DNA from 2 places in the Thalassotalea maritima genome. Region 2 is predicted to be linked to the other one. Evidence: predicted binding sites of a transcription regulator. Region 2 holds the regulator's gene; the other holds the start of a gene.
The links. Region 2 encodes FNR, which switches genes on or off when oxygen is low (the NO sensors DNR and NnrR bind a similar motif). Its sites were predicted from a motif close to TTGATCTAGATCAA; they were not measured.

Region 1 (11,625 bases), 1.5 Mb from region 2:
GTGACGGGCGGTGTGTACAAGGCCCGGGAACGTATTCACCGTGGCATTCTGATCCACGATTACTAGCGATTCCGACTTCATGGAGTCGAGTTGCAGACTCCAATCCGGACTACGACGGACTTTCTGGGATTCGCTCCACCTCGCGGTCTTGCTGCCCTCTGTATCCGCCATTGTAGCACGTGTGTAGCCCATCCCGTAAGGGCCATGATGACTTGACGTCGTCCCCACCTTCCTCCGGTTTATCACCGGCAGTCTCCTTAGAGTTCCCGCCCGAAGCGCTGGCAAATAAGGATAGGGGTTGCGCTCGTTGCGGGACTTAACCCAACATTTCACAACACGAGCTGACGACAGCCATGCAGCACCTGTCTCAGAGCTCCCGAAGGCACCAAACTATCTCTAGTAAGTTCTCTGGATGTCAAGGGATGGTAAGGTTCTTCGCGTTGCATCGAATTAAACCACATGCTCCACCGCTTGTGCGGGCCCCCGTCAATTCATTTGAGTTTTAACCTTGCGGCCGTACTCCCCAGGCGGTCAACTTAGCGCGTTAGCTACGCTACCCACAGATCAAGTCCACAGACAGCTAGTTGACATCGTTTACGGCGTGGACTACCAGGGTATCTAATCCTGTTTGCTCCCCACGCTTTCGTGCCTCAGCGTCAGTATTTGTCCAGGTGGCCGCCTTCGCCACTGATGTTCCTTCCAATCTCTACGCATTTCACCGCTACACTGGAAATTCCACCACCCTCTACAATACTCTAGACAGCCAGTTCGAAATGCAGTTCCAAGGTTGAGCCCTGGGCTTTCACATCTCGCTTAACAATCCGCCTACGCACGCTTTACGCCCAGTAATTCCGATTAACGCTCGCACCCTCCGTATTACCGCGGCTGCTGGCACGGAGTTAGCCGGTGCTTCTTCTGTAGGTAACGTCACAGATAGCCGATATTAGCGACTACCCTTTCCTCCCTACTGAAAGTGCTTTACAACCCGAAGGCCTTCTTCACACACGCGGCATGGCTGCATCAGGCTTTCGCCCATTGTGCAATATTCCCCACTGCTGCCTCCCGTAGGAGTCTGGGCCGTGTCTCAGTCCCAGTGTGGCTGATCATCCTCTCAAACCAGCTAGAGATCGTCGCCATGGTAGGCCATTACCCCACCATCTAGCTAATCTCACTTGGGCTAATCTAAAGGCGAAAGGTCCGAAGATCCCCTCCTTTGGTCCGTAGACATTATGCGGTATTAGCAGTCGTTTCCAACTGTTGTCCCCCACCTAAAGGCATATTCCCAAGCATTACTCACCCGTCCGCCGCTCGACGCCTTCTAGTAAACTAGAATCGTTTCCGCTCGACTTGCATGTGTTAAGCCTGCCGCCAGCGTTCAATCTGAGCCATGATCAAACTCTTCAATTAAAAATTAAATCGTGATTCCGAAGAATCGACTCAATGAATTACGCTTGTTGGTATTGCTACCAACTTGACATATGTCGTTTTGCGTGTCACTCATCAAGTTATGTCTTAAAGACAATATGGTAAAACCATTTTCTTGTGAGTGCTCACACAAATTGCATGATAACTATTTGTTAAAGAATTGAAGTAACAATCGCATTCGTTATTACTTGAACTTCATCGGCGTTTGCCGTTGAAGTGGATGCGCATTTTACGCATCTCAGTTTCGATGTCAACACCTTTTAAAAATTAATTTTCAAAAGTTTTTGTTGACCGTTAAGGCTCACATTGAACAACTTAACTTATCAAAACGAGGCTTTGTAAAAATACTGAATTGGATTCGTTATTTTTACAAACTTCAGCACTTCAACTGCTGTGAAGCCTTATTGGCTGTGCCGTCGAAGTGGATGCGCATTTTAGGGATTTTTGTGAAGACGTCAACACCTTTTTTAGAAAAAAACACCTTAAAAGATTTGTTTGGTTATTTTATATGCAAAAGCTAGCCCCTCCACCTATTAAACAGCGCTAATAGTGGTTAATTTTGACCACTTGCAGATATTCGCGTACAAATATCGGTTTTTAAATATAGTATTAATATGAACAGTCTGACGGTATATACGGCTAAATAACTGTTTATTTGTTTTTCATCTTTATGTTTGTCAAAAATAGGGTTTTATATGTTTACTAATGTACGTTCTTATAACGGTATATCGCCAAAACTTGGGGATAAGGTTTTTATCGATAGTAGCAGTGTCGTTATTGGTGATGTGACGTTAGCTGATAATGTAAGTATTTGGCCGTTAGTTGTAGCGCGTGGTGATGTTAACTACATCAGCATTGGTGAGAATACAAATATCCAAGATGGCAGCGTTCTTCATGTGACCCGTAAAACCGAAACTAACCCTAATGGCCACCCTTTGATTATTGGTAATCAAGTAACCGTTGGTCATAAAGTTATGTTGCATGGCTGCAAACTAGGAAACCGGATTCTCGTAGGTATGGGGGCCATTGTTATGGATGGTGCAGAAGTGGAGGATGATGTGATTATAGGTGCAGGCTCTCTTGTATCCCCAAACAAACGATTACGAAGTGGTTTTTTATATGTTGGTAACCCTGCTATTGAAAAGCGTCCACTTAGCGATGCTGAAATGGAATTTCTAAAATCTACTAACGCTAACTATGTACGCCTAAAAGACGAATACTTAACGGAACAATAACGCTCAAAGCCTATATTGATTTGGTTGTGACGTATGGCTTTGATAAGCAGACTAACGAGCATCCATCTACTTATATACATCTATAGCCGGATGACATTATTTTCGTCCGGTTCATCTTCTTCAAGGAAGTCTTCAACTTGTGCTTCTAAATCAAACTTTAACGAATCACTAATGACATCGTCAGAGCATTGGATGTAGATACTAATTTTTGCTCCGCTCAACATGCCAGTAAAATGCCAACAGCCCTGCTCTGTTAAATAGATATAGTCATCATTAAACAATATGGCTTGATTCATTTATAATTGCTCCCTTAGTGAGTTTAAAACAGGTGCAACGGCTGGCTTTACCCCATGCCAAATAGCAAAGCTCTCGGCAGCCTGCCCTACCAGCATACCTAAACCGTCGATCACTTGCGATGCTTTGTGGTTCTGACACCACGCTAAAAATGGTGTCAATTGATGGTTGTATACCATGTCATAACATGTCGCATTTACCACAGCAGTCGGTGCCAGTGGGGGAAGCTCTGCAGATAAGCTTGCCGATGTTGCATTAATAATGATATCAACATCAACCTCTGCGGTTTGTTGGTAACTTATGGTCGACAATCGGCTATCGTTGAAATGAGCAATAAGGGCATCCGCTTTACTTTGTGTGCGGTTTACCACGATAAGGTGTTTAGGTTGTTGAGCTAACAAAGGCAATATCACACCACGACTCGCGCCCCCAGCACCAAGCAACAATATCGTTTTATCTGCCAAGGTAACCTTATGATTTAATAAATCAGCAACTAATCCACGGCCATCGGTATTATCCCCGACAATCTTTCCGTTTTGGATATATAACGTATTCACGGCACCAGCTGCGTTGGCGTCACTTGATAGACAATCACATAATGCAAATGCTTGTTCTTTAAAAGGCGCGGTGACATTCGCCCCTTTACCTCCTTGTGTAAAGAAGTTACGCATATCATCATCAAAGTCATCGGAGGTTGTTAAATATTTCTCATAACTTAACTCAATATTGGTTTGAGTAGCGAATAGCTTATGAATAATTGGTGATTTTGATTGACCAATGGGATTGCCAACGACTAGAAACTTATCCACTTATTACCGTATCCAATTCGACACATATACGAATAGAGTAAAGAATATAAAACATAAAAGAAAGCGGCCGAGACCTACTCGACCGCTTTTAATATGGAAATTTTGCGTTGTGTTTATGAAGTGCCGGCTTAGAACTTGTAGCCTAGCATCACAGAGTAAACCATTGGGTCAATAGCAACATCTGCTGAGCCGGTGATGTCATCACCAATTTTGAAAGTCGCCGTAGTATCAATGTCGATGTAACGAACTGATGCGTTGACATGCCAGTTATCGTTTAGTTGATAGTCTGCACCAAGCTGCACGGCCAGGCCAAATGAATCATCAAGTTCTAAGTCGTTAAACCCTAAGTCACTAGGCCCATCTTTAAAATCTTCCTCAAAGAACACGGTGTAGTTTAAACCAACCCCTACATACGGCATAAAGTTGCTACCTGTATCAAAGTAGTACAGAGCACTGACTGTTGGCGGTAAGTGAGTTACATCAGCTAAAACTGCGCCATCTACATCTGTGCCAAATAAATCAGGGCTGATGCTTTGTGGATCATGAATGTTGATATCGTGGTTAAAAGGCGTTGCTGCTAGAACCTCTAGCGCCCAATTGCTATCGATGAAGTAGACAAAGTTAAGACCTAATTGCTCGTCATCCTTTACAGAAACAGACAACGGTGTTGCACCACCGAGCGCCTCAACATTAACAACCTCTTTATTGTTATCTGGATTAACAGAGGTTATCCCGCCGCGAACAACAAAATCACCCGCCTCGTATGTCGCTGCTTGAGCGACCCCTGTAACCAACACACCTGCAATCGCTAATGTCACTAAATTCTTTTTCATAGCTCTAACCCTAATTTCTTGTGGTCAATAATGTAAATAACTGTAGTAAATTGTATAGAAGAGGCAAGTTTATGAATTTGATTTAGAACAAGTTTTATTGAATAGTCGAAAAATATTTACTGAACACATGCATTTAAAATCGAACACTATCTATGAGTGCGAATTAAACTACTGGTTTCAAAGGATAAATGAAAAATACAAAAAGGGCTGATAACTTGTTGTTATCAGCCCTTTTATCTAAATAAATAGCTATTACTGAATTAAGCGTTGATCGCTAGCCAATCTTGCGGTTTTAAGTATTGATTGTAAAGTTCCGCTTCTTGGCTATCGGGTGCTGGGGTGTAATTGTATTCCCAACGTGCTAATGGTGGCATCGACATTAATATCGACTCGGTGCGACCACCTGATTGCAAACCAAATAAAGTGCCGCGATCAAATACCAGATTAAATTCAACATAACGGCCACGGCGATATAATTGAAACTGACGATGATGATCGTTGTACTCGGTATCTTGACGCTTATTGATAATAGGTACGTAGGCATCGATATAACCTTGACCTACCGCTTTAATGTAATCAAAACACGTATCGAAGTCCCACTGATTCAAATCATCAAAGAATAAGCCACCTACACCGCGAGTTTCCTGACGGTGCGGTAAAAAGAAATATTCATCACACCACTTTTTATGCTCGTTATACACGGTATCACCAAAAGGCGCACACAAGTCTTTCGCGGTTTGATGCCAATGGATAACATCTTCTTTAAACGGGTAAAATGGCGTTAAATCAAAACCACCGCCAAACCACCAAACAGGCTCTTCGCCTTCTTTTTCGGCAATAAAAAAGCGCACATTGGCATGAGATGTTGGGATAAATGGATTTTTCGGATGAATAACGAGCGATACCCCACAGGCTTGCCACGTTCGTCCGGCAAGCTCTGGGCGATGAGCGGTCGCTGATGGTGGTAATTTATCACCACTCACTAAAGAAAAGTTTACTCCACCCTGCTCAATGACAGTGCCGTCGGTAAGAACACGCGTACGGCCACCGCCACCTTCTGGGCGCTGCCAGTTGTCTTCGATAAATTTACCCGTGCCATCAGCTTGCTCAAGCGCATGGCAAATCTTATCTTGCAACGATGTTAAAAACTCTATGACTTTATTAATATCTACTTGGCTCATGCTCTAAATACTTCTCCAGTTAGTGCGTCAATGATCTGCGATGGCTTGGTAAAACCAAGTGTGTTGCCTTTAATGACAAAATCAACTTTCTCGCCCATTTCTCGCTCAGCCTGTTGCCATGTCGTCGCAGGCTCCGCGCCAGTTAAATTGCAGCTCGTCGACACAATGGGTTTATTTGTTTGCGTGCATAATGCGACCACATCTTTTTGACTGGTAATGCGCACGGCAATGGTGTCAAATTTACCGCTAAGATGTCGTGAAATACTGGTATTTGCAGGCATCACTTGTGTTATGCCATCTGGCCAACGAGATAACACGCTATAGCGCTTATCTTGTGGTATTTTGCTGTCATCAATATATGGCAATAACTGAGAATAGTTTGCTGCCAATAAAATAAGACCTTTTTCTATTGGCCTTTGTTTTATTGATAGTAGCTTTTCTATTGCCTCTACATTGTCGGGATCACAACCTAAACCAAACACTGCTTCGGTTGGGTAAGCAATAATACCTCCAGCATAAAATGCATCTACGGCACTGTCATACTGTGGCTTATGTTCGCTCATTATTGTCGTCCTGTAACCATTACCACTGGCTAAAAATGGCTCATTATAGCCAGTTTATCAGCCTGTCGCATTAAAGAATGGTGTATTGCACAAAAATCGCCCGCAATGGTTGGGTATTTAGCTAAACAGGGGTATAATGCGCGCTTTCATTTTATCGAGCCTGGGCAATGTACTCGGGTTCAATGTTAAGACAAAAAATATTAAAGGGTAGAGACATGAAAGTGGGAATTATTATGGGTTCCAAGTCAGATTGGCCAACAATGCAGCACGCTGCTGAAATGTTGGATATGCTGAATGTCCCTTACGAAACAAAAGTCGTATCAGCACATAGAACCCCTCACCTACTGGCTGAATATGCCGAAACAGCCAAACAGCGCGGTATTAAAGTGATTATTGCCGGTGCTGGTGGCGCTGCACACTTACCAGGCATGGCCGCAGCATTTACGCCACTACCTGTCCTTGGCGTACCTGTACAATCGAAAGCGCTAAGCGGTCAAGACTCTTTACTGTCTATCGTGCAAATGCCAAAAGGCATCGCCGTTGGCACATTAGCCATTGGTACTGCTGGTGCGGCAAATGCAGGTTTACTCGCTGCACAAATTCTAGCGACTCACGATGATAGTATTATGGCTAACATTGAAGCGTTCCGCGCCCAACAAACGCAAACCATTTTGGATAACCCAAATCCGGCAGAATAACGACATGAAAAATGTATTGGTACTAGGTGCTGGTCAACTGGCGCGAATGATGGATTTAGCGGCAACACCACTAAATATCGACACTAAGGCTTATGATGTACGCATAAGTAAAGTTGTTCACCCTTTAGCGAACGAACATCAATACGGCGATCTACAAGCAGGTATTGATAACTGCGACGTTATTACCGCTGAGTTTGAGCACATTAGCCATGATGTATTAGCTGTGTGTGAGGCTTCAGGTAAACTTTTACCAAGCAGTGATGCTATCAAAATTGGTGGCGATCGCCGCTTAGAAAAAGCATTATTGGAAACTTGTCAGGTGGCAAATGCAAAACACAAAATCATCAACAGCCGTGATGACTTTGATGCCGCTATCGAATACCTACAGTTACCAATTATCTTTAAAAGTGCCCTTGAAGGATACGACGGCAAAGGCCAATGGCGCCTAAAAGACATCGCCCAAGCCGGTGCCGTTTGGGAAGATATGCAAGCTTTTATCGAAGCAGCTAACACCTCAGTTCCGCAAGGGATTGTAGCCGAACAAATGGTGCCGTTTGATCGTGAAGTGTCGATTGTGGGTGCTCGTAATGAACATGGCGAGGTAGCTATTTACCCGATCACCGAAAACCACCACACCAATGGTGTGCTTAGTGTCAGTTTAGCTATGCCTGTTGAAGCAGCATTGCAAGAGCAGGCATTAGAAGTGTTCACAAAGCTAACTAATAAGCTGAACTATGTTGGTGTGTTAGCGATCGAGTTCTTCCAAGTAGGTGAGCAACTGTTAGTTAACGAAATTGCCCCACGTGTTCATAATTCAGGCCACTGGACACAACAAGGTTGTGATACCTGCCAATTCGAAAATCACATGCGTGCTATTTGTGGTCTGCCACTAGGCAATACTGAATTAATTCGCCCTACTGCGATGATAAATATTCTTGGTGCGAATACGGTACCAGATAGTGTATTAGCCATGCCTAGCGTTGCGGTTCATTGGTACAACAAAGAAAAGCGTGCTGGCCGTAAAATGGGTCACATCAATGTATGCGCCAATAACGAACAAGCATTGGCGGACAAGCTAACTCAGTTAGCAGATATTTTAGATGCTGAAGTGTTTACCGATTTAAAAGTGTTTAGTGAACGTTTGCAGGCTCGCCTGCAGTAGTAGCAATAGTAAGCTTATTTAATCAATAAGGCCGACATTTGTCGGCCTTATTATTTGGTACTGTTTTGAGAATAAATTAGCCAGCTTTTTGAAAGTGACAGCATTTTTTACTGGCACACTGCAGTTTTTCTCCCGCAGCCATATGGCGCTTTAATAATAAAGAAAAACCACATTGCTCACATGTGCCGGCAACTGGCTCATAGTTAACAGCGTACTTACATTTTGGGTAGTTGTCGCAGGCGTAAAAGGTTTTTCCATAGCGACTATGTTTTTCCTGCAAATGCCCAGATTGGCATTGCGGACACTCTATATCATCAAGTTGTTGCTGCTGTTCATGCTCAATATGATGGCATTGTGGAAAGTTAGTACAACCAATAAATAAACCATACCGGCCCTGCTTTACCGCGAGCTCAGTGCCGCATAATGGACATTCAGTACCAGCAAGCACTTGTTGTTCAAACTTTTCTTGCTCCACTAAAGGGCGAGAATAACGACAATTAGGGTAATTGCCGCAACCAAGGAAAGCGCCAGATTTGGAATTACGAATATGTAATTCGCCACCACATTCTGGGCAAACGCCATACTCTTTTTCTAAGGCATGCTCATGTTGACTAAATAACGGTTTGCTATCTTTACTCATTGCAATTTCGATATGACTAACCTGCGATCAATAGTAGTCTATTATCGCAAATCAGAGCTGAAATTATAAGCGTAAATCAGCTAAAGCCAGCTAAAACCACAACAATATAAATAATCGCCAAGGCAAGCTAATATAAGTGCTTGTTAGCGTCTAATGTAATGGTCCGTCGCACTCGTCGAAAATTAAATCTTCCATTTGCGAGTATGCCGACTCTTTACCAGGTACATTAAATAGCACCATTAGCACGACCCACTTTAAGTCATCAATATTAAAATCTTTGGTATCGAGTTCCATGACTCTATCAATAACCATTTCGCGTGTGGCAAAGTCCAAGACATTAACATGCTCGAGAAACATCAAAAAACCACAACTTTCAACATCAAGAAAGCGCATTTCTTCTGGTGTGTATACCCTTACCGAGGCACCGGGGCGACGGGTTAAATATGGATAAGCATCACTATTTTGTAATGCTGCTAGATTTTCTAGCCAAGACAATGCTTTATATATCTCATCCTGATGAAAACCCGCTCGGGTAAGTTCATCAGTGAGTACATCATGATCAACCATTACCTCTGCTTCACTATGGATATAGTTTTCAAATAGATACATTAAAATATCAAACATAACCATCCCCCTATTAGCGAATAAAATTGCACTAGAGTTAATTTTTCAATTTGATATAGCCTCCTGGTACCGCAGCTACCAGACCTCTGAGCTCTAGCGTCATTAGTCGGGTTAAAACCTCCTCTATGGGAAGTTTGCTCCGAGAAACTACAGTATCTACGGCTGTAGTCTCATAATCCACAGTACGCAACAATGGGTCGATAAACAAGTCTTGTTGCTCACTTTTTTGCAGTTTTTTTTGCGAACTTTTTGCGACTAAATTGGTCTCTATATTGCTGCTGATATCTGCTAGTAATGACAAATTAAGCGCACCAATGATATCGTCACGGCTATCGACAAGATGTGCGCCTTGTTTTATCAAGCTATGACAACCACGGGTATTAGGATTATTGATATTGCCCGGCATCGCAAACACCTCGCGATTTTGCTCCAACGCCAGTTTTGCCGATATTAACGAGCCACTTTTTATTGCTGCTTCAACGACGAAAACACCACAACTCATACCGGAAATAATACGATTGCGGCGAGGAAATGCACCAGGGTGTGGTGGTGCCTTAGGCAAACATTCACTAACAATTGCGCCATTATTATCTAATATTTGCTGCGCTAAGATCTTGTGTCGAGTTGGATATACCATATCTAACCCTGTCGCCACTACAGCGATTGTCATGCCATGACCTCGCAAAGCACCTGCATGTGCACAACCATCAATACCCAGAGCAAGGCCCGAGGTTATAACAGCATAGTCACTTAGCTGCATAGCAAAATATTTGGCGTGCTCTCGCGCCGCTAAGCTAGCATTTCGCGAGCCAACGATCGCTAATTGCGGCATATTCAGTAAAGTAAGATTACCCTGCACAAACAAACACAGTGGCGGGTTGGTAATTTGTTTTAACAACCGCGGATAATGAGGTTGATCAATACTCACAACTTGCATATTGTGTTGCAGCGCTAAATTCAGTACATGATCGATATACGCCCAGTTAGGCTCTAACAATGCTCGGCGCTGTTTGTCATTTAAACCTATCGTTGTCAGTTGCTGTTCGCTTAATTGGAATATCTGTGGCAAACCATATTCGTCAATTAGCCGCAGTTTGATGTCATTTGCCAGTCTTGGTACTAAACGCAAGGCAAGGTATAAGGCGTTGGTCGCAGAGGATGTGGCCATTGTCATAATTCAATCCTTTGATAATGAACAATCGTATAAAAGCAAAAAAGCGCTAATCATTAGCGCTTTTTTGCTTTTATTTAATGGTTTATCTAATTTCAGTGTAGCAGAAGTTAGATAAATAAGTGAACTTGCTAGGTGTTTATGGCGCACTCACTTCATCGGTTATATGTACTGATTTTTGCGAGCCTAACACGATGGCATAACTGGTATCATCAAGCACTTTAAATACCATTAAATGACCGATGTTTTCGGTTGGCATAACAACGTCACTGTCATCTCCATCACCATTAAGAATACGTTGCAGCACCGACGAATCCTCTAAGTACGTTGGACCATTGCGACCATCAACGACAGCAGGGCTTTGACGATTGATTTTGTATACCTCGCCGATAGCTAGATTGTCTTTAGCACCTTTATTTAGCAATACTACTTCAAATTTGCCAAATTCACGGACCAAATTACGAGAACGAATCATGCGCGCATCAACAACTTTACCTTCAACCGCTTGCATGCCATAAAAGGCAGGATACAACTGACCTTCACTCACTGGCAGTACAATTGAGCCGGCGCGAATTTCTTGGATTGATTTGGTTAGATACAGTGATGATGGTGTCTTATTAGCGATATTACCTTGCTTAATACCACGCCCCGTACCAATTAATTGTGCATGATAGCCCAAGCTCTCGCCATTTTCAGGATCGAAAACTTCTTCACCACGCTTGTATATGGCATAGGTTTTATCAACAGCCAAGTCACCTTTAATGTATAAGGTTGCACCTTGCATGCTTGACTTAAAGGCTTCATCGCCACCAAGCACATACGGAGCTTCGTTGATTTGTTGCGCACTCAACACAGTCGCATAATCCAAATAAGGTGCGACCGTATCAAAAGGTATGTAAGTTACCGGGTTACGCTCTTTTAAGGTTTTACGTACTTTCGGTGACCAACGTAGCTCGGGTTTCCCTTTTACCAACATAGGTTGACCTTTAG
Region 2 (11,625 bases):
ATCGCGGGGGTTGATCAATTATGATTACCCAATACATGATGTACGACTAGTGTCGGTGACTGCCTGTTCGTTTATTTTTGGTGTGTTGTTGTTGGCATACAGTTCATTTAAGGTGGCGGGTAAGCATGCCCTTCATTGGATTTATATTGGTATTATGCTTAGCGTGCTCGCCGTGTTATTTGCTCAAGGGTTTGATAGCAAAACCACGCTAGGGATATTTATCCCGTTGCTGGTGAGCTCTTTACAGTTATTATTTTACTGGTATCAAAACAAACAGTCGCGTCTTTTGCGCTGGTTTTGCGTACAAATGCTTATTGGCGTTACGATACTCATTAGTGCGTCGAGTTTTCACGAAATTACGTATTTTGCGGTTATTGCTGTTTTGCTTTGCTACTTATTCATTCAACAGGCTCGTGAATATCGTGCCCAGCAACAGCTATTAGCCAGTGAACAATCTCGTATTGCCAAGTTGGAATACTCGCTCGCGCAAAATGCACAAGTGCAACGGCCTACAAACATCGAAATTAATTGGCAAGGAAAGACTGAGTTCATTGTAACTTCGGATATCACGTATGCGAAAGCGGCGGGGGATTATGTTGAATTACATTTAACCGATGGTGCAAGTAAACTGTTTACAGGTACTTTAAAGCAATTAGAGCAACATTTACCAAGCACGTTTATACGTGTGCATCGCTCCTACGTGGTTAACCTCGCGCAGGTTGTCTCATTAGAGAGCAGCGATAAGATGAGCGCTAGTCAAAATGTCTTGTGCTTACAGAACGATTATCAGGTGCCAGTGAGTCGTCGGCTTTTGCCGGTCGTTAGGAAGTCATTAAAGTCAACGTAGATATGTTGGCGTGTAGTATGATGATTGTAATCGAGACAGCAATATTTCAGGCTTTACTAGCTCCATCGTGGAGCTAGTAACTGTGCACAAGCACAAAGATAAGGTTTACTTATATTGTGATGATTATAAGTGCACTTTAACCATAAAGCTGAAGGTCGATTCAGTATCAAGACCAGGGAAGTCTAAACCGAACTTGTTAACCCAGTACGAGTATTCAACACCTGCTTCAAATTTCTTCGGTACACCGAAGAACTTACCAACATCCATACGTAATTGTGGGTTGAAGTGGAAATCTGATGCGTGAGTCTCTTCAGCTGAAGACCAATCAATGTAACCGTCAAACATGAAATCCGCATTTTCTACGCTAAATGGTAAACCCCAAACTACAGTCAATTGTTGGTCGTTGTCTACTAGCTCGTTGTTCGCTTGGTAAACGTTAACATTGAAGTAAGCAAAGCCAGGAACGGCGATGTCAGCACCAAAACCTACTAGGTAGTTATCAAATGTATTGTTGAAACCATTTGATACGAACGTAGAGTGTTCCCATGTGGTTGATACGTAAACGTCAGAGATCACACCGTACTTTAGCTCAGAGCCAGTTAAGTAGCTTAGACTAAAACGTGGTGACAATTCAGAGTAGGTTTCTTTTGCGCCATCGTGGTTGGCATCTTGTTTGTAATCAAGACGATCAGCAAAGAAGAATAAGTCACCCCAGTTGTGACCTGATGCGTGCTCAAGTGTTACCGTAACAACGTCATCATGAGTGTTTACTTCGTATTCGCTGGCGTTTTTAAGCAATGATACCGAGTTGTCGCTCCAGAACATTTCAGCGTTAGCAACAGACGAAGTGAAGGCTGCGCCTGCAATCATTGCAGATGCAAATAAAGATAAAATTTTTTTCATGGTATTACCTAGATATTACAACAAATGGTGGCGTAGGTGATGTAAACACCTTGCCTAAACGATGGTAGGGTGATGACACCCTACCTAAATTGAGTTTATGAAAAAGCGAATTTAGCAACGAATAGAGCAGACAGTACCCAAACGCTGGCGCTTACTTCATTAAGACGACCGGCAAATAAACGCACAGCCGCGTAGCTGATAAAGCCAAAGGCAATACCATCAGCAATCGAGAAGGTTAATGGCATGCTCAGCAATACAACGGCAACTGGCACGGCATCCATTAAGTTATCCCACTTAACTTGCGCAAGGCTGCCAATCATAAGCACACCAACGAAGAATAATGCACCTGCGGTAGCGTACGCTGGGATCATGCCAGCAAGTGGTGAGAAGAACAGCGCTAAAATAAACAATGCAGCAACGGTTACCGCAGTAAGACCGGTACGGCCACCGGCAACAACACCCGCAGCACTTTCAACATAACTGGTTGTTGTTGAAGTACCTAGTAGAGAACCAGCAACAGTTGCACCTGAGTCGGCAAATAGTGCCTTTTTCAAGCGTGGTAAGTTACCGTTTTTATCTAGCATGTTGCCACGTTGGGCAACGGCGACTAAAGTACCAGAGGTATCGAATAAGTCGACAAATAAGAAGGCGAAGATAACGCTGATCATGCCGACTTCTAACGCACCTGAGATATCAAGTGCCATAAAAGTAGGTGCAATTGATGGTGGCATAGACACGATACCCGTGTAGGCAACATCGCCAAAAATGATACCTAAAATGGTGACGATTAAAATCGCAATCATTACCGCACCTTGTACGTTAAGGCTTATTAAACCAACGATTAAGAATAAGCCTAAAATCGCCATTAATGGACCAAATGAGGTAATGTCACCTAGCGTAACTAAGGTGGCAGGGCTGGCAACAATGATACCTGAGTTCTTTAAGGCAATTAGCGCTAAGAACATACCAATGCCCGCCGCGATAGCGTAACGTAGTGCATGCGGAATTGAGTTGATTACCCATTCACGTACTTTAAATGCACTTAGCAAGGTAAAGATCACACCTGAAATAAATACGCCACCTAATGCGACGTTCCAGCTATAACCTAGCTCCATCACCACGGTGAACGTGAAGAAGGCGTTTAAGCCCATACCCGGTGCTAAGGCAATAGGGTAGTTAGCGTATAGACCCATGATTAAACAGCCAATCGCGGCTGCTAAACAGGTTGCAACAAATACCGCACCCTGATCCATACCGGTCATTGCTAACATTGATGGGTTAACAAAGATGATGTAACCCATGGTTAAGAAGGTAGTAAAACCTGCCAGAATCTCTTGCTTGACATTGGTGCCATGTTCAGCAAGTTTGAACAGTTTTTCAAACATGTATAGTATCCCAAAAATTGTGTGGTTTTCGACCTGTTACGCTTACCGCTGTGGCGCATTTTATAAAGCGCTTTCTTGGTGTGCCAGGTTCGATTAAAAACGCACGCATTTTACGACATCTTGTTACTAAATGTAATTAAAATGTCGTTAAATTTCATCAAAAGCATCTGGGATACAAGGTGGTTACTCTTATTTCATGTTTTGCTAACATTTATATGAGGCTTACCTTACATGTGTTGCATTCGTTCAACAGTTGCCCAATGTTTGGTTATAACTTGAACGTTAAGTGTTGGTTTGTTGTCGGCTACGATTTTAAAAATGGCGATTCATAACCGTTGGGTTTGAGCGCTAACAAGTCACAATTAAGTCTATCAATGACCTGCTCAGCGGTGTTGCCGATTAATACCGCAGATAAGCCGGTACGGCCAATGGTGCCGAGGATCACCAATTCGGCATCAATTTCTTTCGCGACGTGATCAATCACATCTTCTGGTAGGCCTTCTTCAACATGCAAGTGCTCGGCATCGATGCCATATTTGTGCGCATGCTGTTGCATCACTTCAAAATGATGCTTCTTCATTGTCTCGTTGTATTCGTGAGGGTCGAACTCTGGAATTTCTATGGCAATATTGACAGGGGTGCCAGGATAAGAATTAACGAGGTGGACGTTGGCGCTAAGTAGATTTGCCAGCTGTAAGGCTTCTTCGGTAATTTTGTTATTTAACGATTGGTGCTCTGGCTCTTCACTTCCCGCATTGATGGCAGCGAGAATATGACCGTCTTTAGGCCAACTATGATCTTTAACCAGTAATAACGGCACCCAGCACTTGCGAATTAAATGCCAATCGGTAGGGGTAAATATCACTGACTTTAATGTCGGATGCTCATGGGTGCTTTTGATCACTAAATCATAATAATGATCTCGAACTTCAGATAATGTCGCTTCAAACGGACGATTGTGCCAAATGACTTTGGTATCAATTTCTTGGGTATAGTGATTTAATAGATTATTGAGCCAAGCGTTACGACCCTTTAGTACCGTTTCTCGCATTGCTTCACGTTCATCAACCGACAACATAGTGGTCATTTCGTAAGAAAAATCATATATCACTAATAATGCCGTGATTTTAGCGCCATTATGCTTGGCAAGGGTACATGCACGCGCGAGCGCTTTTTGCTCGTCTGTGTCGGGATCGATGACCACTAAGATATTTTGATACGTTTCCATAACCATTACCTACCTGTTGCTCGCGCTGTTGTCGTGAAATACTCAACTAATGAATATCAGTAAGCTTAACGTGTTAGCTAGAGGGTTACAAATTTGTTAATGGTAAAACGCTAGAAAATAAAAAAGGTGTTGATATAAATCAACACCTTATAACGTCCACTTAATAATTTTGGGTTATTTTTGTATACCCGCTAATCGAGCTAAGCCGTCTTTATCAATAATGGTGATAAGTTTGTTTTCCACTTGAATTAAGCCATCTTTTTGAAAACGTGTCATGAGACGAGAAATGGTTTCGATGGTTAAACCAATGTAGTTGCCTATTTCACTGCGAGTCATTGGCAAGTTAAATTGCAGTGACGACAAATGACGGTTACCCAAGCGGCGACCGTACTTAACCAAAAAAGTCGCTAATTTTTCTTCGGCATTTTTACGATTTAGCAATAGCAACATCTCATTATTACAGGAGATCTCATCGCTCATTAAGTTCAGCATTTGCGCTTTTAAACGCGGAATTTTATTTGATAAGCTATCGAGAACTTCGTAAGGTATTTCACAAACCATCGATGTCTCTAATGCTTTAGCAAAGCTAGGGTGGGTTCGGCTCGCTAGGGCATCAAAGCCCATTAAATCGCCCGCTAAATGAAAACCTGTAATTTGCTCTTCGCCTTGTTCAGAAATCACAAAGGTTTTGAAAGTGCCTGAGCGAATTGCATAAAGCGTTTTTAATGGCTCACCGGCTTTAAAAATTTGCGTATTTTTTTGTATTGGTTTTTTACGCTCAATGATTTCATCTAATAGATTTAGTTCGTTTTCATTTAAACTAAACGGTAAACACAATTCACTGATACTGCAGTTTTGACATTTGATGTTTGGAGCAATCGACGATGCCATAAGTTTATATCACCAGCTATAAAATTAACTGGCGACAGACTACTAAAGAATTTGATTTAACGCAATTAATAAGCTGTAAAAGCCATAAAAAATCAATAGCAATCCAGTTAGCTTACGGAATCTATCATTACGTAGTACTTGTGTGACAGATTGCAACGAGGTGGAGACGGCAAGCAACGCTGGTAAGGTACCAAGACCAAAAGCAAGCATAATTAACGCGCCATCAATCGCATTGCCACTGGCCATTGACCAGGTTAGGGTAGAGTATACTAAGCCACAGGGTAACCACCCCCAAATAGAACCCAAAGCGAGCGCTTTTAACGGCGAGTCAACGGGGAGAAGGGGCTTACTCAATGGTTGAATGTAGCGCCAAATGACTTTGCCAATGGATTCTATATGGGTTAACAAAAACCAAATTCGTGCGACATAACAGCCCAGCAGAATCAAAAACACACTAGCAATAACCTTGAGCCAAATCACTTGTGCACCAATCGACTTTACCGCGAGAGAACTGCTAAAGCCAACAACCGCGCCAATTAAGGTGTATGAGGTAATACGCCCCATGTTATAGCAAACAATATACAGGCGTTGGCTGCGGGCATGGTTATTGGGGTTAACAAGTAATGACGATATACCGCCGCACATGGCGATACAATGGCCTGCACCAGCTAAGCCTATTAACAGTGCCGATATAAAATCAAGGGGCATTAGCGCGTTTGATCCGAATCTTGCGCTTGTTGCGGTGATTTTTCGTTACCACTTTCCGATGCATCGTAGTGGTTACTGTGTTTTACTGACGATTGAGGTGCGTCTTTGGCGGTTTGTTGTTTATTGCTTTTTTCATCATCAAACAAAATACTCATACCTTGCTTTTCTAAATCGTCGAATTGCTCCGTTTTTACCGCCCAAAAAAACAAATAAATAGCAATCGCAGTAAATAAAATCGCAATAGGGATCAGAATATAAATAACGCTCATGGGTTTATTTTCTCAACAATCGTAATGAGTTAGTAACAACGATAATCGAACTGGCCGACATGCCCAATACTGCCATATATGGGGTGATAAAACCAGAGACAGCAAGCGGTAAGACAATCGCGTTGTAGGCAAACGCCCAAGCGAAATTCTGCTTTATGATACGTCCGGTTTGGCTCGATACATTAAACAACTGTAAGAGACTGCTTAGCTTATTGTTTAACAGAATAACATCTGCGCCACTTTTGGCAATTTGTGTACCGCTACCCATGGCAATGGCAACGTGCGCTTTGGCAAAAACAGGGGAGTCATTTACACCATCACCGACCACAGCAACCGTACGCCCAGAGGCCTGTTGTTGCTCAATAATCGCTAATTTGTTGTTGGCCGTGCAGGTATGGTGATATTCATCTAAGGTTATATGGTGTTTAAACTTATTAACACCACCGGCGTTATCACCACTGATCATTAAAGTGTAAATGTGTTTGGCTTTGATTGCCTGCAGAACCGTTTTGCCATCGTCGCGTATGACGTCGTCAAGATACAGTGCTGCAAGCAGTTGACCGTTACAGGTGAATAAACATTGCGCATTGGCGATGTCATCACTTACTGCTGCTGATTCATTAATCCAGCTCACTTTACCTACGCTCAGCTCTGCATCGTGGTAGCGCGCCTTGATACCACAGCCAGGAACAATCTCCACATCATCAACTTGAACTGAAAAATCTCGATATTGGCTAAATGCCTTTGCAATAGGGTGCTCGGAATGACTTTCCATGGCGGCAATGAGTGTCAATAGATGTTGCTTATCAAGATCGGGGGCGAGCAGTTTGACATCGGTTAGACTGAATTCACCGTTGGTTAGCGTACCGGTTTTATCAAACGCGATCGTGTCGATTTTCGGCATACTTTCCAGTACGTGACCCGATTTGATCATGATACCGTCGCGATTTAACCGAATTGTGCCGCAAGTAAGCGCCGTTGGCGTGGCAAGCGATAAAGCGCAAGGGCAGGTCGCCACCAGTACCGATAAGGTTATCCAAAATGCTTCACTTGGCTCATGCTGATACCAATAAATGGATGTGCCTATCGCCGTTAATAAGATGATAGCAACGAAATATTGGGCTATGGTATCAGAAAGCTGAGCGATTGCCGGCTTATGTGCTTGTGCGTGTTCGCTCAAGCGAATAAGGTTGGTTAAAAAGCTATCGGAATTACTTTTATTAATTTCAATTTGCAAGTTACCGTCGCCATTGACCGTACCTGCAAATACTTGCTCGCCTATCGCTTTACTGACGGGCTCATGTTCACCGGTTAGCATCGACTCATCGATACTGGACTTGCCATGGTAAATGGTACCATCACCAGGAATGGTTTCGCCTGGTTTTACCAATACGCGATCACCTGCTTGCAGTGTTTTGGCACTGACAACGGATTCTTGTTCATCATTGAGTAAGATAGCACTAAGTGGCATCAGTTTGAGTAAATTGGCCGACACTTCTGCGGCACGGGCTCGGGCACGAAACTCTAAGAATTTACCGATTAACAGTAAAAACGTGAACATAGCCAGTGATTCGAAATAGACTTCACCGGTTTGGAAAAAAGTGGCCCATGCACTGGCACAAAACGCAAGTATAATGGCAATCGATACAGGCACATCCATGGATAGTCGGCGTGCACGCAGGGCACTTATCGCACCGGTATAAAATGGCCAGGCTCCGTAAGTCACGATCGGTAAGGTTAATACAAAGCTGGTACCGCGCAAATACGTTAAATTATGCTCGGCTAAGTCGGAAAATGCACCAAAATATAACCCAACGGCAATCATCATCACTTGCATAGTTAATATGCCACTAACGCCTAGGCGACGGATGAATTGTTTGCTGTGCTTGATATTGTTTTGTTCAACTTGATTGGCCTTAAAGGGCAGGGCTTGATAACCAATGCGAGCAATATCTGTGATGATATCACTGAGTCTAAGTTTTTCGTTATCCCAAGCAATCGTGGCGCGTTGAGTTGTAGCATTGACTTGCACTTTAGCTATGCCGTCTTTATCTCCAAGGCGCTTTTCGATTAACCAAGCACAGGCCGCGCAGCTCATGCCGTCGATGGATAAGATGGTTTCTTTGTGATCATCGACATCAAAGGTGAATTCGTTTTGTAAGTTGGCGTCATCGATGAATTGGTTAGCTTTTAGGGCATCGGGTACCAATGCCTCGGCTTTGTTACCTTTTTCACTGCGAAAACGATAATAATCTTCTAAGCTATTCGCGACGATGGTTTCAGCGACAGCTTGGCAACCAGCGCAACACATGTCTCGTAATTGGCCTTCAATGGCGACCGATAAATTTATACCTGGTGGAATTAACTCGCCACAATGGAAACAGTCCTTAGCTACAGCGGTCATAGACTCAACAAACCCTATTAAAAACGAACGAACATCTTATGTTATTGTGTGACAATGTATTGAATCGTGATCAGTAACGCAATTCAAATTCTCTAAAGTTAGCTTGTGGTAACGCAACAATTGTTTGCATTTTCCATTTGTCATCAAATGGCTCTACGACAATGCGCCATTTACCATCAATGTTGGTATTTATGCTTTGACGCATCCAACCATTACCGTCAGGGGTCAATTTTAAACTAAAGTCTCTATCGGCTAGGGTGGCATGATAAAAATGAACGTTAAGGAGTGGGAACGATTTTTCAATACCTGTTGGTTTGAAAATTACCTCTTGGTCAGTGATTTTGATGTCAAAGCGGATGCCTAGCTTTTCTGCCAGTTTGATTTTGCGGATATCTTGGTTGATTGCTTTACCTTTTTTGTAATAGTCATCCACAACAACCGTATCGGCACCTGTATTGGCGATAATTAGGGTGGTGATACCAGCGATAACCGCTGACAAAGGAAGTGCAAAGACGAGGTAAGCCCAAGGCTCTTTATACCAAGGTGTTTTCATGTAAGTGTTCCAACTTCTAATCAAATAGTACTACGTAGTGATATTATTTTCTGATCAGCTTTGCGAGCAGGTAAAGCATGCAAATGTTAGCAAACATTGCGCTTTACACGCGTTCAAAACAGTCAATTTATACAGGTTTAACAACATTGCATATTATTAAACCTGTGAAAACTGGCTCGCTTACAAAATAAAACCCTGCAGAGCAATGTCATGCAGGGTTTTGCATTAGTAATAAAAAATTACTGTGGTTGATTCGATAAGCTGTAAACGTAAGCACTGATCACGCGGATCTTATCTTCACCTAAGATAGATTTCCACGCAGGCATGACACCAGCACGACCGTTACGGATAGATTCTTGTACCGCTCGCTCACTACCACCGTATAACCAGTAGTTATCGGTTAGGTTAGGTGCGCCGAGTTCAATACCCATAGCTGCAGAGCCTTTACCGTCTGCGCCGTGACACGCTGCACACATAGCAAACTTATCTTTACCGGCGGCCGCTAATGTTGCATCAACGTTATCAGCGCGATCAGGGTTCAGGCTAAGTACGTAAGCCGCAACTTCTTTAACGCCTTGTTCGCCACCTAACATGGTTTCCCAAGCAATCATACCTTTGCCTTGACGGCCGTACAGTAGTGAATGCTCGATCGCTTCCGGTGAACCACCATATAACCAAGCATTGTCAGTTAAGTCAGGGAAGCCTGTTGTGCCTTTGGCATCAGAGCCGTGACATTGCGAACAGTTTTGTAAGAATAAACGCTGACCGATTTTCAGAGCTTCTTCATTTTGCGCTAAGTCAACAATCTCTTGTTCAGCAAATTGCGCGAAGATAGGACCGAAACGCTCGTTAGCCGCATCGATTTCACGGTCGTATTGAATCGCTAATCCGTTTTCTTTTGCAGCTGCGTTTTTCACGGCAGAGTCTTCTAAACTCATTACATCTTGGTTCGAGCTCTTCCAACCTAGTAGACCTTGGAAGTTACCTAAACCTGGATATAGGGATAAATAGCCGAAACCCCAGATGATGGTTACTAAGAAGAAGGTACTCCACCACTTTGGTAGTGGGTTGTTTAGTTCTTGGATTCCGTCAAACTCGTGATCCATTGGTTCGCCTTCAGGAACGCCCGCAAAGTTTTTCAAACACCAGCGTAACAGTATCCAACAACCAACCAAAGTACCTAAGGTTAGAACGATTATCCATGCACTCCAGAAGCTAGACATTATTATTAGTCTCCTGTTTCTCTTTCACTTGCTTTTTATCGTCGTCTTCAAAAATAGAATTGGCGGCCTCATCAAAAGATGATTTACGGCGTTTACTGAATGCCCAAATCACAATGATAATGAACAACACAAAAATCAGAACCGTAAAAATGCCTCGTAAGGTGCCTATATCCATAATTATTTCAACGCGTGACCAAGTGATTGTAAATAAGCGATAAGGGCGTCCATTTCAGTTAGACCTTCCTTACCAGTAATACTCTTTGTGGTAGCAAACTCTTTACCAGCGTTAGCGATATCTTCAGCCGAGTAAAGTGGGATAGGGTTACCATCCGAGTCTTTATGGCTACGATTTTTCGTTAACATGTTAAACAGTTCCATCTTATCAGCAGATAACTTGTTGCTGATAGGAGTTTCTGCTAACCACTTGTACGATGGCATGTTTGACTCAGGTACAACTGAACGAGGATCCATCAAGTGAGCATAATGCCAGTCATCTGAGTAACGACCGCCAACACGGGCTAGATCAGGACCAGTACGTTTCGAACCCCACAAGAATGGGTGTTCCCAAACAGATTCACCAGCAACAGAGTAGTGACCGTAACGTTCGGTTTCAGCACGGAATGGACGGATCATTTGTGAGTGACAGTTGTTACAACCTTCACGGATGTATATATCACGACCTTCCATTTCAAGCGCGGTATAAGGACGTAAATTGTCAACCGGCTGAGTCGTTTCTTTTTGGAAGAACAATGGCGTGATTTCTACCAAACCACCGATACTGATAGCAGCGATAGTTGCTGTAAAGAACCAACCAATGTGCTTTTCAACTTTTTCATGTTTATTTTGCATCGTTCAACTCCTTAAGCGATAGCTTCTTTTTGTAAACTACCTTCTTTGGCGCCGATAGTTTTAAACATGTTGTAAGCCATTAACAAGAAGCCAGCCACTACGAAACAGCCACCAACAAAGCGCATGAAGTAGAATGGGTAAGATGCTTGTAACGACTCAACGAAGCTGTAGGTTAAGGTACCGTCGGTATTAACCGCACGCCACATTAGACCTTGCATTACACCTGAAATCCACATCGCAACAATGTATAGAACGATACCTGTTGTGTGCATCCAGAAGTGAACGTTGATAAGTTTCACGCTGTACATACGACCTTGACCAAATAGGACAGGGATCAAGTGGTACATCGCACCGATAGATACCAT

Region 1: a site for FNR is predicted at 4,674-4,687, ahead of ACAX20_RS14675 (OmpW family protein). Genes of this name have one in related genera too.

Annotation. Positions count from the first base shown of each region.
Region 1 covers NZ_CP166919.1:3,275,629-3,287,253, forward strand. The annotation lists rRNA gene ACAX20_RS14655 (16S ribosomal RNA) at 1-1,407, opposite strand, end outside; gene ACAX20_RS14660 (gamma carbonic anhydrase family protein) at 2,121-2,660, shown strand; gene ACAX20_RS14665 (hypothetical protein) at 2,741-2,956, opposite strand; gene aroE (shikimate dehydrogenase) at 2,957-3,763, opposite strand; gene ACAX20_RS14675 (OmpW family protein) at 3,892-4,596, opposite strand; gene hemF (oxygen-dependent coproporphyrinogen oxidase) at 4,857-5,777, opposite strand; gene ACAX20_RS14685 (Sua5/YciO/YrdC/YwlC family protein) at 5,774-6,340, opposite strand; gene purE (5-(carboxyamino)imidazole ribonucleotide mutase) at 6,556-7,038, shown strand; gene ACAX20_RS14695 (5-(carboxyamino)imidazole ribonucleotide synthase) at 7,043-8,200, shown strand; gene ACAX20_RS14700 (topoisomerase DNA-binding C4 zinc finger domain-containing protein) at 8,277-8,840, opposite strand; gene ACAX20_RS14705 (DUF494 family protein) at 8,991-9,464, opposite strand; gene dprA (DNA-processing protein DprA) at 9,502-10,638, opposite strand; gene ACAX20_RS14715 (LysM peptidoglycan-binding domain-containing protein) at 10,775-11,625, opposite strand, start outside.
Region 2 covers NZ_CP166919.1:1,821,563-1,833,187, reverse strand. The annotation lists gene ACAX20_RS08260 (LytTR family DNA-binding domain-containing protein) at 1-847, shown strand, start outside; gene ACAX20_RS08255 (outer membrane protein OmpK) at 971-1,750, opposite strand; gene ACAX20_RS08250 (NCS2 family permease) at 1,846-3,135, opposite strand; gene uspE (universal stress protein UspE) at 3,440-4,363, opposite strand; gene fnr (fumarate/nitrate reduction transcriptional regulator Fnr) at 4,538-5,254, opposite strand; gene ACAX20_RS08235 (sulfite exporter TauE/SafE family protein) at 5,297-5,962, opposite strand; gene ccoS (cbb3-type cytochrome oxidase assembly protein CcoS) at 5,962-6,231, opposite strand; gene ACAX20_RS08225 (heavy metal translocating P-type ATPase) at 6,236-8,635, opposite strand; gene ACAX20_RS08220 (FixH family protein) at 8,706-9,188, opposite strand; gene ccoP (cytochrome-c oxidase, cbb3-type subunit III) at 9,428-10,411, opposite strand; gene ACAX20_RS08210 (cbb3-type cytochrome oxidase subunit 3) at 10,404-10,586, opposite strand; gene ccoO (cytochrome-c oxidase, cbb3-type subunit II) at 10,589-11,260, opposite strand; gene ccoN (cytochrome-c oxidase, cbb3-type subunit I) at 11,272-11,625, opposite strand, start outside.